3 regions of the Streptomyces sp. NPDC046203 genome follow, and region 3 is predicted to be linked to each of the others. Evidence: riboswitches for the same ligand, from Rfam matches in the RefSeq annotation. Region 3 holds a riboswitch; each other region holds the start of a gene.
What was found. A riboswitch is a leader RNA that binds a small molecule or an ion and turns the genes downstream of it on or off. The one in region 3 is predicted to bind cobalamin.

Region 1: linked by a shared signal. The riboswitch ahead of ABZ990_RS02320 (acyl-CoA thioesterase) and the one ahead of ABZ990_RS15330 (ribonucleoside-diphosphate reductase subunit alpha) in region 3 are both predicted to bind cobalamin.
Region 2: linked by a shared signal. The riboswitch ahead of cobN (cobaltochelatase subunit CobN) and the one ahead of ABZ990_RS15330 (ribonucleoside-diphosphate reductase subunit alpha) in region 3 are both predicted to bind cobalamin.

What each region holds. Positions count from the first base shown of each region.
Region 1 is NZ_JBEYZX010000002.1:124,220-128,423, reverse strand. Features, by position in the region: gene ABZ990_RS02330 (SGNH/GDSL hydrolase family protein) at 1-458, shown strand, start outside; gene ABZ990_RS02325 (MBL fold metallo-hydrolase) at 520-1,380, opposite strand; cobalamin riboswitch at 1,549-1,780, shown strand; gene ABZ990_RS02320 (acyl-CoA thioesterase) at 1,831-2,274, shown strand; gene ABZ990_RS02315 (PhzF family phenazine biosynthesis isomerase) at 2,427-3,278, opposite strand; gene ABZ990_RS02310 (methyltransferase) at 3,545-4,204, opposite strand, start outside.
Region 2 is NZ_JBEYZX010000010.1:117,192-121,395, forward strand. Features, by position in the region: gene ABZ990_RS11580 (cobalamin biosynthesis protein CobG) at 1-1,273, opposite strand, end outside; cobalamin riboswitch at 1,343-1,479, shown strand; gene cobN (cobaltochelatase subunit CobN) at 1,518-4,204, shown strand, end outside.
Region 3 is NZ_JBEYZX010000016.1:71,095-75,298, reverse strand. Features, by position in the region: gene mctP (monocarboxylate uptake permease MctP) at 1-774, shown strand, start outside; gene ABZ990_RS15345 (hypothetical protein) at 942-1,505, shown strand; gene ABZ990_RS15340 (hypothetical protein) at 1,526-1,648, shown strand; gene ABZ990_RS15335 (GNAT family N-acetyltransferase) at 1,705-2,271, shown strand; cobalamin riboswitch at 2,320-2,452, shown strand; gene ABZ990_RS15330 (ribonucleoside-diphosphate reductase subunit alpha) at 2,587-4,204, shown strand, end outside.

The DNA.
Region 1 (4,204 bases), on a different contig from region 3:
CCGGCGTCTCCGGCTGGACCGCCGTCGACGTGCTCGCGTCCTACGAGTGGCTGATCGGCCGGTTCCGGCCCGACGTACTGTCCGTCTCACTCGGCACGAACGACTGCCTCGCCGGCGAGGCCGGGCTGCCCGCCTTCCGTGACGCGATGCGCGCGATCGTCGAGCGTGCCCGCACCGCCGGGGGAACGCAGATCGTGCTGCACACCCCGCTCGTGGTCGGCTTCTCGGGTCGCGCGCGGCGTGCGGCCATGCCCGCGTACTGCCAGGTGGTTCGTGAACTGGCCGCCGAGTCCGGTGCGTTGCTCGTCGACCACGAGGCGTACTGGATCGCGCACCACGGAACGGAGGACCCGATGGCCTGGTTGGACGAGGCGGCACACCCGAACGGGGCCGGCCATCTGGAGATGGCCAACCACGCGCTGCGCACGATGGGACTGGGCGAGCTGGAACTTCCCTGATCCTCATCTCGCGTGAGGGGACGGCCTGTTGAGACCTGCAACAGGCGGCGCATCCGCCCGGCTACCCCTCGCCGTTCGACGCCCGGCGTCCGCCCGGTGGCACGCCCCAGGGGCGCGTCGGCTGACCGGAGCGCGTCGAACGGCCTCGGGAGCGGTGGTTCGAGAAGACCTCACCGGGCTCGGCATGGTCGACGGGACCATCGAACCGGGCCTCGGCGCGTGCCACCGCCTGCTCCGGTGTCAGGAAACGGCCGACATGGGTGACGATCAGCCGGCCCGCCCGAGCCGCGGTGGCCGTGTCGGCGGCGTCCTCGGGCGTGTGGTGCACCTGCTCGCCCTCGGCCGGCGCCTGGTTGCTCTCGGCTTCGCACAGCAGGGTGTCGCACTCCTCGGCCAGCTCCGTGAGGTTCGCGCAGGGCGCCGTGTCCCCGGAGTAAACGAGCGAGCGGCCCCCGGCCTCGGCACGCAGGGCGAAGGCCGGCATACCGTGCTCCACCGCCCGGCTGGTCAGGGCGAGTTCACCGATGCGCACCTCGTGTCCGTCGTACAACTCCTGGACGGCGAAGGCGGCCTCGACCGGGCTGCGCGTCGGGCCGTTGGTGAGGAAGTGGGCCAGCCGGTCGGCGATGCCCGGCGGCCCGTAGAGGGGGATGGGCGCGGCAAGCCGGATGTCCGCGAAGAGCGCCGCGTAATACGCGGTGAGCAGATCCGCGGTGTGGTCGGCGTGCAGATGCGAGATCCAGATCGCGTCCACCTCGTCGAGCCGGGCGTACCGCTGCAGCCGCGCCAGCGTCCCGCTGCCCGCGTCCACCCAGACCCGGGCACCGGCGCCGGTCAGGAGATAGCCGGAGCACGGGTTGTCCTCGGTCGCGTAGGGCGTGGCGCTGCCCAGAACCGTGAGCTGGAATCCGTCACTGATCATCCGGGGAGTGTAGAGAGCGCTCGGTTCGCCGGCTGATGAGCGGGAGGGTGGGCGAGCGGACGAGCGGGCGGGTGGTCACCGCGGTCGGGGCGGTCGGCGCGCGGCTCGGGGTCACGGCCCCGGAGCACCCCGGTTCCGCGACGGGAGCAGGGCGCGGGCTCGCTGCCGTACGCTGGCAGGGCAGCTGGTTCGCCCCGTCCCCCGGACGGGAGCGTCGTAAGAGGGAACCCGGTGTGAATCCGGGACTGCCCCGCAGCGGTGAGCGGGAACGACCGCCGTCATACGCACTGGGCCCGGCACACACGAGGGCCTGGGAAGCGACGGCCAGTAGGAGTCCGCCGGCGAGAGCCGGGGAACGCGCCCGCGAGTCCGAAGACCTGCCCGCTGCCCGCGCACCGGCCCCTGGGGTGCGCGGAGAAGCCCTGCCGCGACTCGCGAAGGAGAGTTGACGTGGCCGAATCCCCCGTCACCAGTCCTGCCCGCCCGACCAAGACCCCGGACGATTCCCGGGTGGTCCTCGCCCACATCATGAGCGACCACGACACCAATCTGTACGGCACCATCCACGGCGGAGTGATGATGAAGCTCATCGACGACGCCGCCGCGGCCGCCGCCGGCCGGCACGCCGACGGGCCGGCCGTCACCGTCTCGGTCGACCGTATGACCTTCCTCACCCCGGTACGGGCGGGCGACCTGCTCAGCGTGGAGGCGGGACTCGAACGGGTCGGGCGGACCTCCATGACGGTCGGGGTACGGGTCACGGCCGAACGGTGGAACAACTCCACCCCCGCCACCGAGGTCGCCACGGCGTTCCTGACCTTCGTCGCGATCGACGCCGACGGAACGCCCCGCCCCGTGCCCGCGCTCGACATGACCAACCCCGGCCTGTCCTGACCGGTTCCCCGCACCGGTTCCCGGCACCTTCGGGCATGACCTGAGGGACGCCGGCGGGGCCGGGGCGCGCACACGCGTCCCGGCCCCGCGTCTCGGGGGGCTTCGCCCACCCTCCCCCGTACGGCTGCCACGCCTGCCGGCGCCGGCGGCCGCTACACGTACAGCGTCCCCCGGGCCACGACCACGGCCTCCCCCGCCACCCGCACCGATTCGATCCGCTCCGCGGTCCCCGTGACCCGGGCGCGCATCGTCGAAGGACGGCCCATCTCGACGCCCTGGCGGATCTCGATCCACTCTCCGAAGGGGATCAGTCCGTGCCGGGCCAGGTGCACCGCGAGCGAGCCGGCGGCCGAGCCGGTGGCCGCGTCCTCCACCACGCCGTAGGCGGGGGAGAACATGCGCAGCCTCCAGTGGGTGCCCGCGCCCGTGAAGCAGTTGGCGGCCATGTCGGGAAGTCGCGCGAGGATCCGCTGGTCCGGTTCCAGGGCGGAGAGGGCCGCCACGCTGTCGAGTCCGACGAACACGTGCCGGGGTCCGTTGCGGTAGACCTCGATCGGCAGCGTGCTGCCGGTGGCCACCGGGGCGAGGGCCGTGAGCAGTTCCTCCGCCCGGTCGTACGGCTCCCATGTCGGCACGGGCTGCCACATGCCCGCCGCGACGGTCCGGCCCTCGCCGTCCCGCTCCAGCTCGAACGCCACGGTGCCCATGGCGGTCTCCATCCGCAGTTCCCTCGCCGCGTGCCATTCGCCGAGCACCACGGCCGTGCCCAGGGTGGGATGCCCGGCGAACGGAAGCTCGTTCACCGGCGTGAAGATGCGGACCCTCACATCGCCGTCGTCCTCCGCGGGGAGGACGAAGACGGTCTCCGACAGGTGCGTCTCCTGCGCGATCCGCTGCATGCGCTCGGCGGAGAGGCCGGACGCGTCCAGGAGGACCGCGGTCGGGTTTCCTTCCAGCGGGGTGGCCGTGAAGACGTCGGCGACCACGTACTCGTAGGTGTCCATGAGGTCCGTTCGTTCCGTCGCGCCGGCTCCCGTCGTCCGGGTGCCGGCTGGATGGGGTGCTGGGGAGGGGCTCGCCGGATGAGCCGACCGCTCGCCGGGCGGATGCGTCGTCACCGGACGGGCCCGCGGACCGCCGGGCCCGCGGGACCGGACGGACCCGCGAGGTCTTCGCCGAGTCCGTTCGCCGGTCCGTCCACCGACCCGTTCACCGGTCCGTTCACCGGTCCGTCCGGGGACGACGCCTGGGGACGGGAGGACGCCTGGCGTCAGGGACGCGGCGCGGCGACCAGAGCGGTGTTCTCCATCGGCAGCTCCGCGCGGCCGACGACGTCGAGGCCCGCCCGGTCGAGCAGCCGGGTGATCCGCTCGACGGTGCGGTGCGCGCCGCCCGTCGTCATCAGGAGGTGCATGTCCCACAGCGCGGGCAGCACGGTGGAGTTCTCGTCCTCGACGAAACGGTCGAGGAGCAGCAGCCGCGACGAGGAGTCGGCCATGGCGCGGCGGCAGCTCTCGAAGACGCCGACGACGGCCTCGTCGTCCCAGCCGGCCAGCACCCGGCAGAGGACGTAGACGTCCCCGCCCTCCGGAACGCCCTCGAACATGTCGCCCGCGACCAGTTCGGTGCGGTCCAGGCCGACGGTGGCGGACAGGTGCTCGCGCGCCTTGGCCATCATGTGCTCGCGATCGAAGAGGATGCCCCGGGCGTCCGGGGTGGCGCCGAGGACCGTGGCGAGCAGGTGCCCGCCCCCGCCGCCCACGTCCACGACCTTCTTGCCGGAGAAGTCGAAGACCTCGGGCACCTGGTGGAAGAACATGCTCGCCGCGTTCAGGGTGCGCTGGAAGCGCCGAGTCACGTCCGCGTCGTGCCCCAGGTACTCGTAGAAGGGCCGGCCGAAGGCGGCCTCGAACCCCGAACTCCGCGTGCT
Region 2 (4,204 bases), on a different contig from region 3:
GGGGGGTGGGGGCGCCGTCCACCAGGTACGCGCCGCCCTCGGTGGTCGCGGTCCCGGTCTCGGCCCGGGCCCCGGCCTCAGTCCCAGCCCCGGTCGCGAGGACGTCGACCCAGGTGCCGTGCGGGTGACCGCAGCGCCGGGCGCAGCCGGCGACGTGCACGGGCAGCGCGCCGGCGGGTACGGCGAGGGCGCGGGCGGCGTCCGCCCGTACGTCCGCCAGGGACTTGGCGCAGCCGGGCAGACCGGTGCAGGCGGTGACTCCGGCGCCGGGGGCGTCGGGGCGGGTGATCAGGCCGGCCGAGGCGAGGTGGTCGAGGCGCGCGAGCAGTTCGGGCGTGCGCTCGGGAGCGGGCTCCGCCCCCTGCTCCCGCGTCACAACGACGGCCCCGCGCCACGGCGTCAGCCGTACCTCCGCCGCGGGCAGCAGCGCCCGCAACTGCGCGGCGGTCAGCCGCCCGAGGGGGGCGAGGACGGACACGGCGCGCGGGCCGAGCGGGCCGGGTGCGGGCGGGGGACCGGAGGGCAGCGGGGGCGGTACGGGTACGGGCTGCCCGCCCGTACCGCTCAGGTCGACGGCCTCGGCCGCCCCGGCCGGCAACTCGCCGACCCGCCACGCCCCGGTACCGGCCGTCTCGGCGGCGTCGAGGAAGGCGAGGGCGGCGGCGAGCGCGACCCGGGGCGCGTGGCCGGCGGCGATCCGCCGCACCTGGCCGCCGACCCGGAGCAGGGCGGACGCGCCGCCCGGTTCTGCGATCAAGGTCACATCGCCGCCGAGCCCGGCGACATCGCCGCGTCCGTCGTCCAGGACGAACAGGAAACGTCCCGAGAGGGCGGCCGCGCGGGGCTCCGCGCACAGCAGTCCGTCCAGTTCACGGGCCCAGGCGTGCACGTCGGCACGGCCGGTTCCGTCGAGTCCGGCGGCCGGTGAGGCGACGATGTTGCGGACCCGTTCGTGGGTCGGCGAGGGGAGCAGTCCGCCGCGTCCGAGGCGGTCGGCGAGGGTGGTCGCCGAGCCGTCCGACAGGCCGCGCAGCTCCACGTTGCCGCGCGAGGTGATGCTGACGGCGCCGTCCCCGAGGGACTCGGAAACGGAAGCCAACAGCTCGATCTGATCTTGCGTCAACTTGCCTGCGGGCAAGCGCAGTCGGGCGAGGGAACCATCGGCGGCGGCATGCAACCGGAGCGCCCCGGGGCACGCGTCGCCACGGTCCCGTATGGGAGGTTCGCCCGGTTCGGGCGAGGTGTCGGGAGTGGGCGGCATGGCGGCGAGCATACCTATGCGCGATGGCCCGGCAACCGGGGGTGACGGACCGCCCCTCCCGCTCCGCCGACCACTCGTTCTAGGATGCAGACCGGCATGGGGTCCCAGGACCCCGGGGAGGAAGCCCGGTGAGATTCCGGCGCGGTCCCGCCACTGTGAGCCGGCCCCGAGCCTCGGGTGTCCGGTGAGTCAGGAACTCCCGCCATCCAACGACCACCCGGGGCGCGGATACCCCGAGGAAGGGCCGAGCCTCGCCATGCTCGTTCTGCTGTCGCATTCCGACACCGACCTGCTCAGCGCCCGTGCGGCGAACGCCGCCGCGCCCGCCGCGCCCGCGTCCCCGTCCGCCGCCACCCCGGCCGCCGGCCCCGACCCGGCCACCGCCACGGAACCCACCACCCCGGCCACCGCCACCACCGAAACCGCCGCCGCCGACACCTCGGCCACCCCCCTGACGTACCGCTTCGCCAACCCCTCCCGCCTCCCGCTCGCCGACCTCCCGGCGCTCCTCGACGGCGCCACGCTGGTCGTCGTCCGCCTCCTCGGCGGGGTGCGCTCCTGGCAGGAGGGCCTGGACACGGTCCTCGCCAGCGGCCTCCCGGTGGTCGTGCTCAGCGGCGAACAGGCCCCGGACGCCCAGCTCATGGCCGCGTCCACGGTCCCGATCGGCGTCGCCACCGAGGCCCACGCGTATCTCGCGCACGGCGGCCCCGGCAACCTCGCCCAACTGGCCCGGTTCCTCTCCGACACGGTCCTGCTCACCGGCCACGGCTTCGAGGCCCCGGCCCCGGCGCCCGCCTGGGGCCCCCTCGACCGCACCCCCCGCACACCCCTGCCCGAGCTGGTCGGCACAGCCCCCGCCATCGCGGTGCTCTACTACCGCGCCCACCACATGAGCGGCAACACCGCCTTCGTCGGCGCTCTTTGCGACGCGATCGAGGACGCGGGCGGCCGGGCGGTCCCGCTGTACGTGGCCTCCCTGCGCGCCCCCGAGCCCGAACTCCTCGCGGCGCTCGGCGACGTCGACGCGATCGTCACCACGGTCCTCGCGGCGGGCGGCACCCGGCCCGCCGAGGCGCAGGCCGGCGGGGACGAGGAGGCGTGGGACGCGGGCGCGCTCGCCGCGCTCGACGTACCGGTCCTCCAGGCGCTGTGCCTGACCGGCTCCCGGGCGTCCTGGGCGGAGAACGACGAGGGTCTGTCGCCGCTGGACGCAGCGAGCCAGGTCGCCGTCCCGGAGTTCGACGGCCGGCTGATCACCGTCCCGTTCTCCTTCAAGGAGATCGACGAGGACGGTCTGCCCGCGTACGTGGCGGACGCCGAACGCGCCGCCCGGGTCGCGGGGATCGCCGTCCGGCACGCCCGGCTGCGGCACATCCCGAACGCGGAGAAGAGGGTGGCCCTGGTTCTCTCCGCGTACCCGACCAAGCACTCCCGGATCGGCAACGCGGTCGGCCTCGACACCCCCGCCTCGGCCGTCGCGCTGCTGCGCCGGCTGATCGCCGAGGGGTACGACTTCGGGCCCGCCGAGAACATCCCGGGTCTGATCTCCGGCGACGGCGACGAGCTGATCCGCGCGCTGATCGACGCGGGCGGCCACGACCAGGACTGGCTGACCGAGGAGCAGTTGGCCGCGAACCCGGTGCGGATCCCGGCCGCCGACTACCGGCGCTGGTACGCGGCGCTGCCCGCCGAGCTGCGCGCCGGGGTCGAGGAGCACTGGGGCCCGGCGCCCGGCGCGATGTTCCTGGACCGGTCCCGGGCGGCCCAGGGTGGCGACCCCGACGGCGACATCGTGCTCGCCGCGCTGCGGCGCGGGAATCTGCTGGTCCTCATCCAGCCGCCGCGCGGCTTCGGCGAGAACCCGATCGCGATCTATCACGACCCGGATCTGCCGCCCTCGCACCACTATCTCGCCGCCTACCGCTGGATCGCGGCGCGCGCCGACGACGGCGGCTTCGGCGCCGACGCGATGATCCACCTCGGCAAGCACGGCAACCTGGAGTGGCTGCCCGGCAAGAACGCGGGCCTGTCCGCCGCCTGCGGGCCGGACGCGGCGCTCGGCGATCTGCCGCTCGTCTACCCGTTCCTCGTCAACGACCCCGGCGAGGGGACGCAGGCCAAGCGCCGTGCGCACGCCACCCTCGTGGACCATCTCGTGCCGCCGATGGCCCGCGCCGACAGCTACGGCGACATCGCCCGGCTTGAGCAACTCCTCGACGAGTACGCCCAGATCAGCAGCATGGACCCGGCGAAGCTGCCCGCGATCCGGGCCCAGATCTGGACGCTGATCCAGGCCGCGAAGCTCGACCACGACCTGGGCCTCGCCGACCGCCCGGACGACGACGGCTTCGACGACTTCCTGTTGCACGTCGACGGCTGGCTGTGCGAGGTGAAGGACGCGCAGATCCGCGACGGACTGCACGTCCTCGGCGGGGCGCCGGCCGGGCCGGAGCGGGTCAACCTGGTGCTGTCCATTCTGCGGGCCCGCCAGATCTGGGGCGGTACGCAGGCCCTGCCCGGACTGCGCGAGGCGCTCGGCCTGGACGAGTCGGCGACCGACCGGACCCGCACCGACGCCATCGAAGAGCGGGCCCGGCGGGTGGTCGAGGCCATGGAGGCGGCCGGCTGGTCGGTGGACGCGATCGAGGGCGCGATCGAGGACGCGGCCCGACTCGGCCTGGACGACGGCCAGTTGATGGAGGAGGAACGAGAGGGGCGCCTGGAGCAGGTGACGGCGGTACTGCGTTTCGCCTGTGAGCAAGTCGTGCCCCGGCTCGCCGCCACCACCGACGAACTCGCCCACTCCGTCCACGCGTTGAACGGCGGCTTCGTGCCCGCCGGGCCCTCCGGCTCGCCGCTGCGCGGCCTGGTCAACGTGCTGCCGACCGGCCGTAACTTCTACTCCGTCGACCCCAAGGCCGTGCCGTCCCGGCTCGCCTG
Region 3 (4,204 bases):
AGCCGGAACGTGATCCGCCGCAACACCACCATCCTGCCGCTGTACTCGCTGATGCTGGGCCTGCTCGCGCTGCTCGGCTTCATGGCGATCGCCGCCGGGGTGAAGGTGAGCAACGGTCAGCTCGCCATCCCGCAGCTCTTCGAGGACATGTTCCCGGACTGGTTCGCGGGCGTGGCCTTCGCCGCGATCGGCATCGGCGCGCTCGTGCCGGCCGCGATCATGTCGATCGCCGCGGCCAACCTCTTCACCCGCAACATCTACAAGGACTTCATCAAGCCGAACGCGACCGCCGAGCAGGAGACCAAGGTCTCCAAGCTGGTCTCGCTCCTGGTGAAGGTCGGCGCCCTGGTCTTCGTCCTCACCATGGACAAGACCGTCGCCATCAACTTCCAGCTGCTGGGCGGCATCTGGATCCTGCAGACCTTCCCGGCCCTGGTCGGCGGTCTGTTCACCCGCTGGTTCCACCGCTGGGCGCTGCTCGTCGGCTGGGGCGTCGGCATGATCTACGGCACGGCCGCGGCGTACGGGGTGGCGAGCCCCACGCAGAAGCACTTCGGCGGCTCGTCGGCGGAGATCCCGGGCATCGGCGAGATCGGCTACATCGGTCTCACCGCCTTCACGCTGAACGTGATCGTCACCGTCGTCCTCACCCTGGTGCTGCGCGCCGTCGGGACGCCGGACGGGGTCGACGAGACCTCGCCGGAGGACTACACGGCGGACGCCGGCGACAAGGGTGTCGTCACCGAGCTGCCGAAGGTCGGCGCCGGGCACTGACGCCTGGGCCGACCGCGCCGACGACAGCGACAGCGACAGCGACACGGAGCACGTCCGGGGCCGCCGGGCCTTCCCTCGGGAAAGCCCGGCGGCCCCGCCCGTTCTCCCGCGAGTATGAACGGATGAACTCCCGTACGTTTTTGACCACCCGTCCGCTGCTTCTGCCCTTGGCCCTACCCCTGGCCCTGGCCCTCACCGGCTGCGGCAACGTGATCGCCGGCGCTCCCTCCCAGGCCGAACTGGAGGAGCGCGCCCACTACGCCCAGATCTCCCTGGACCATGTGTACGTCACGGAGATCGAGGGCTTCACCCTCGCCCACCAGTCGGTCGGTGGCCTGGGCGACGACGGCTTCCAGGCCGCGTACGTCGCCCAGGACGGCACCCGGGTCACCCTCGGCGCCGACCGCGGCACCTTCACCGACCAGGACTGCGCCGCCTCCCCGAAGTCCGCCCCCTGCACGCCGGAGAAGCCCGGCTGGTACCGCACGTCCGACGGGCAGCACACGTACATCCGCGTCGAGGACGGCGTACGGATCACCCTCGACGCCCCGCTCACCGTCGGCAAGGACCGGCTGCGCGCCGCCGCCGAACGGGCGCACCGGGCCGACGCCCGCGAACTCGACGACGTGCTGCCCGAGAAGCCCGCGGGCGGCGGAGCACCCGTACAGCGCGGCGATCTGCCCGCGGAGGGCGACGGCGCTCCCGACAACAGCGTGGGGGTCGGCGGCTGACCTCGACGGGGTGGGAGCGCGTGGCCGAAATTCTCCCGCGCCGGCCGCCCGCCCCCGACAGACTGGCCCCCATGGATTTCACGATCAGAACAGCGCGCCCCGAGGACTACGAGCGCCTCGGCGAGATCACCGTACGGGCTTAGGCCGTGTCTTCAAACTGCCGTCTGCCGTGCGACGCCTGGCACGCACGCTCGCTGCGTTGTCGGATCACCCAAGTACATCCAGTACGAGGGCGAACCTCCGCCTTGCGATCGCACGCACCAGACGCCGCACGGCCCGGCCTGCGGCCGGACGACGGCACTTTGAAGACACGGCCTACCGCGACGACGGCTTCCTGGCGTTCGGCGAGGCCGACGGCTATACGGACCTGCTGCGCGACGTGGCCGGGCGCGCCGCCGAGGCGGAGGTGCTCGTCGCGGTCGACGCGGCGGAGACGGTCCTCGGCGGGGTGACCTTCACCACCGGGGGCGAGAAGTGGGCGGACACCGCCCGCGCGGACGAGGCCGAATTCCGGATGCTGGCCGTCGACCACGCGGCCCGCGGCCGGGGCGTCGGCGAGGCGCTGGTGCGGGCGTGCGTGGACCGCGCGCGGGCCGTCCCCGGCTGCGCGCGGATCGTCCTGTCCACCCAGCGGACCATGACCGGAGCGCACCGGGTCTACGCCCGGCTCGGCTTCGTCCGGGCCCCCGAGCGGGACTGGCAGCCCGTTCCCGGGGTGGACTTCACCCTGCTCTCCTACGGTCTGGAGCTGCGGGACACGGTCTGAGGCCTGACGCCGGGACACAACATGTGGGGGGTGCCGCAAGCGGCGCCCCCCACATGTATGCTCGTCCTCGCTGTCGTCGCAGGGGAATCCGGTGGAAATCCGGAACTGTCCCGCAACGGTATGGTTCGCGCTCTTTCGCGCGGCCGGAGTCCGAAGACCTGTGGACAGCGCACCCGGTCCGTCCGTTCCGGGTGCCACAGACGTCCGGGCCTCGCGGAGTGGGCCGGTGGACGCGGCGCGCCGCGCGTATCCCGGCCCCCGCTCGTCCCCGTATCCCCCGTGCAGGCCACGAGCCGAGCGAGGGAGAGCCTCCCAGTGACCATCGCGCCCGCCGATCCGGCTTCGGCTGTATCTTCCGAGGAGATCGCGGCCCCGAGCGACGGCCCCGGAACCGCACTGCTGCGGATCCTGACCGACCTCACCGCCGACCTCCCCGACACCGACCCCGGCCGGGTCGCCGCCGCCGCGCTGCGCGGCCGGCACCCCGGCTCGGACACGGCGGAGCTGCGCGAACTCGCCACCGAGGCGGCGGCCGGCCTGATCGCCGAGGACCCCGCGTACTCGCGGCTCGCCGCCCGGCTGCTCACGCTGACGATCGCCGAGGAGGCGGCCGGACAGGGCGCGGTCTCCTTCTCCGAGTCCGTCGCCACCGGTCACCGCGAGGGCCTGATCGCGGAGCGGACCGCGGAATTCGCGGCCCTGCACGCCGACCGGCTGGACAGCGCGATCGACCCGGCCGGCGACGACCGCTTCGGCTACTTCGGGCTGCGCACCCTGTACTCCCGCTACCTGCTGCGCCACCCGATCACCCGCAAGGTGATCGAGACGCCGCAGCACTTCATGCTGCGGGTCGCCGCCGGTCTCGCCGAGGACGACAGCGTGCGCGCGCTGGACGAGGTCACGGCGCTGTACGGGCTGATGAGCCGGCTCGACTACCTGCCGTCCTCCCCCACGCTCTTCAACTCCGGCACCCGCCACCCGCAGATGTCGTCCTGCTACCTCCTCGACTCCCCGAAGGACGAGCTGGACTCCATCTACGACCGCTACCACCAGGTCGCGCGCCTGTCGAAGCACGCGGGCGGCATCGGTCTCGCGTACTCCCGCATCCGCGCCCGCGGCTCGCTGATCCGCGGCACCAACGGCCACTCCAACGGCATCGTCCCGTTCCTGAAGACGCTGGACGCCTCCGTCGCCGCGGTGAACCAGGGCGGCCGGCGCAAGGGCGCCGCCGCGGTCTACCTGGAGACCTGGCACGCGGACATCGAGGAGTTCCTGGAGCTGCGCGACAACACGGGCGAGGACGCCCGGCGCACCCACAACCTCAACCTGGCGCACTGGATCCCCGACGAGTTCATGCGCCGGGTGAACGCGGACGCCGACTGGTCGCTGTTCTCCCCGGCCGACGTGCCCGAGCTGGTCGACCTGTACGGCGCGGAGTTCGACGCCGCGTACGTCGCGGCCGAGGCGAAGGGTCTGGCCCGCAAGACCATGCCGGCCCGCGAGCTGTACGGCCGGATGATGCGCACCCTCGCGCAGACCGGCAACGGCTGGATGACCTTCAAGGACGCCTCCAACCGGACCGCGAACCAGACCGCCGAGCCCGGCTCGGTCGTCCACTCCTCGAACCTCTGCACCGAGATCATCGAGGTCACGGACGACGGCGAGACCGCCGTGTGCAACCTCGGCTCGGTCAACCTGGGCGCCTTCGTCGACACGGCCTCCGGCGAGCTGGACTGGGAGCGTCTCGACGCGACCGTCCGTACCGCCGTCACCTTCCTCGACCGGGTCGTCGACATCAACTTCTACCCGACCGAGCAGGCCGGCCGCTCCAACTCCCGGTGGCGTCCGGTGGGCCTGGGCGCCATGGGTCTCCAGGACGTCTTCTTCCAGCTGAAGCTGCCGTTCGACTCGGCGGAGGCACGGGCGCTGTCCA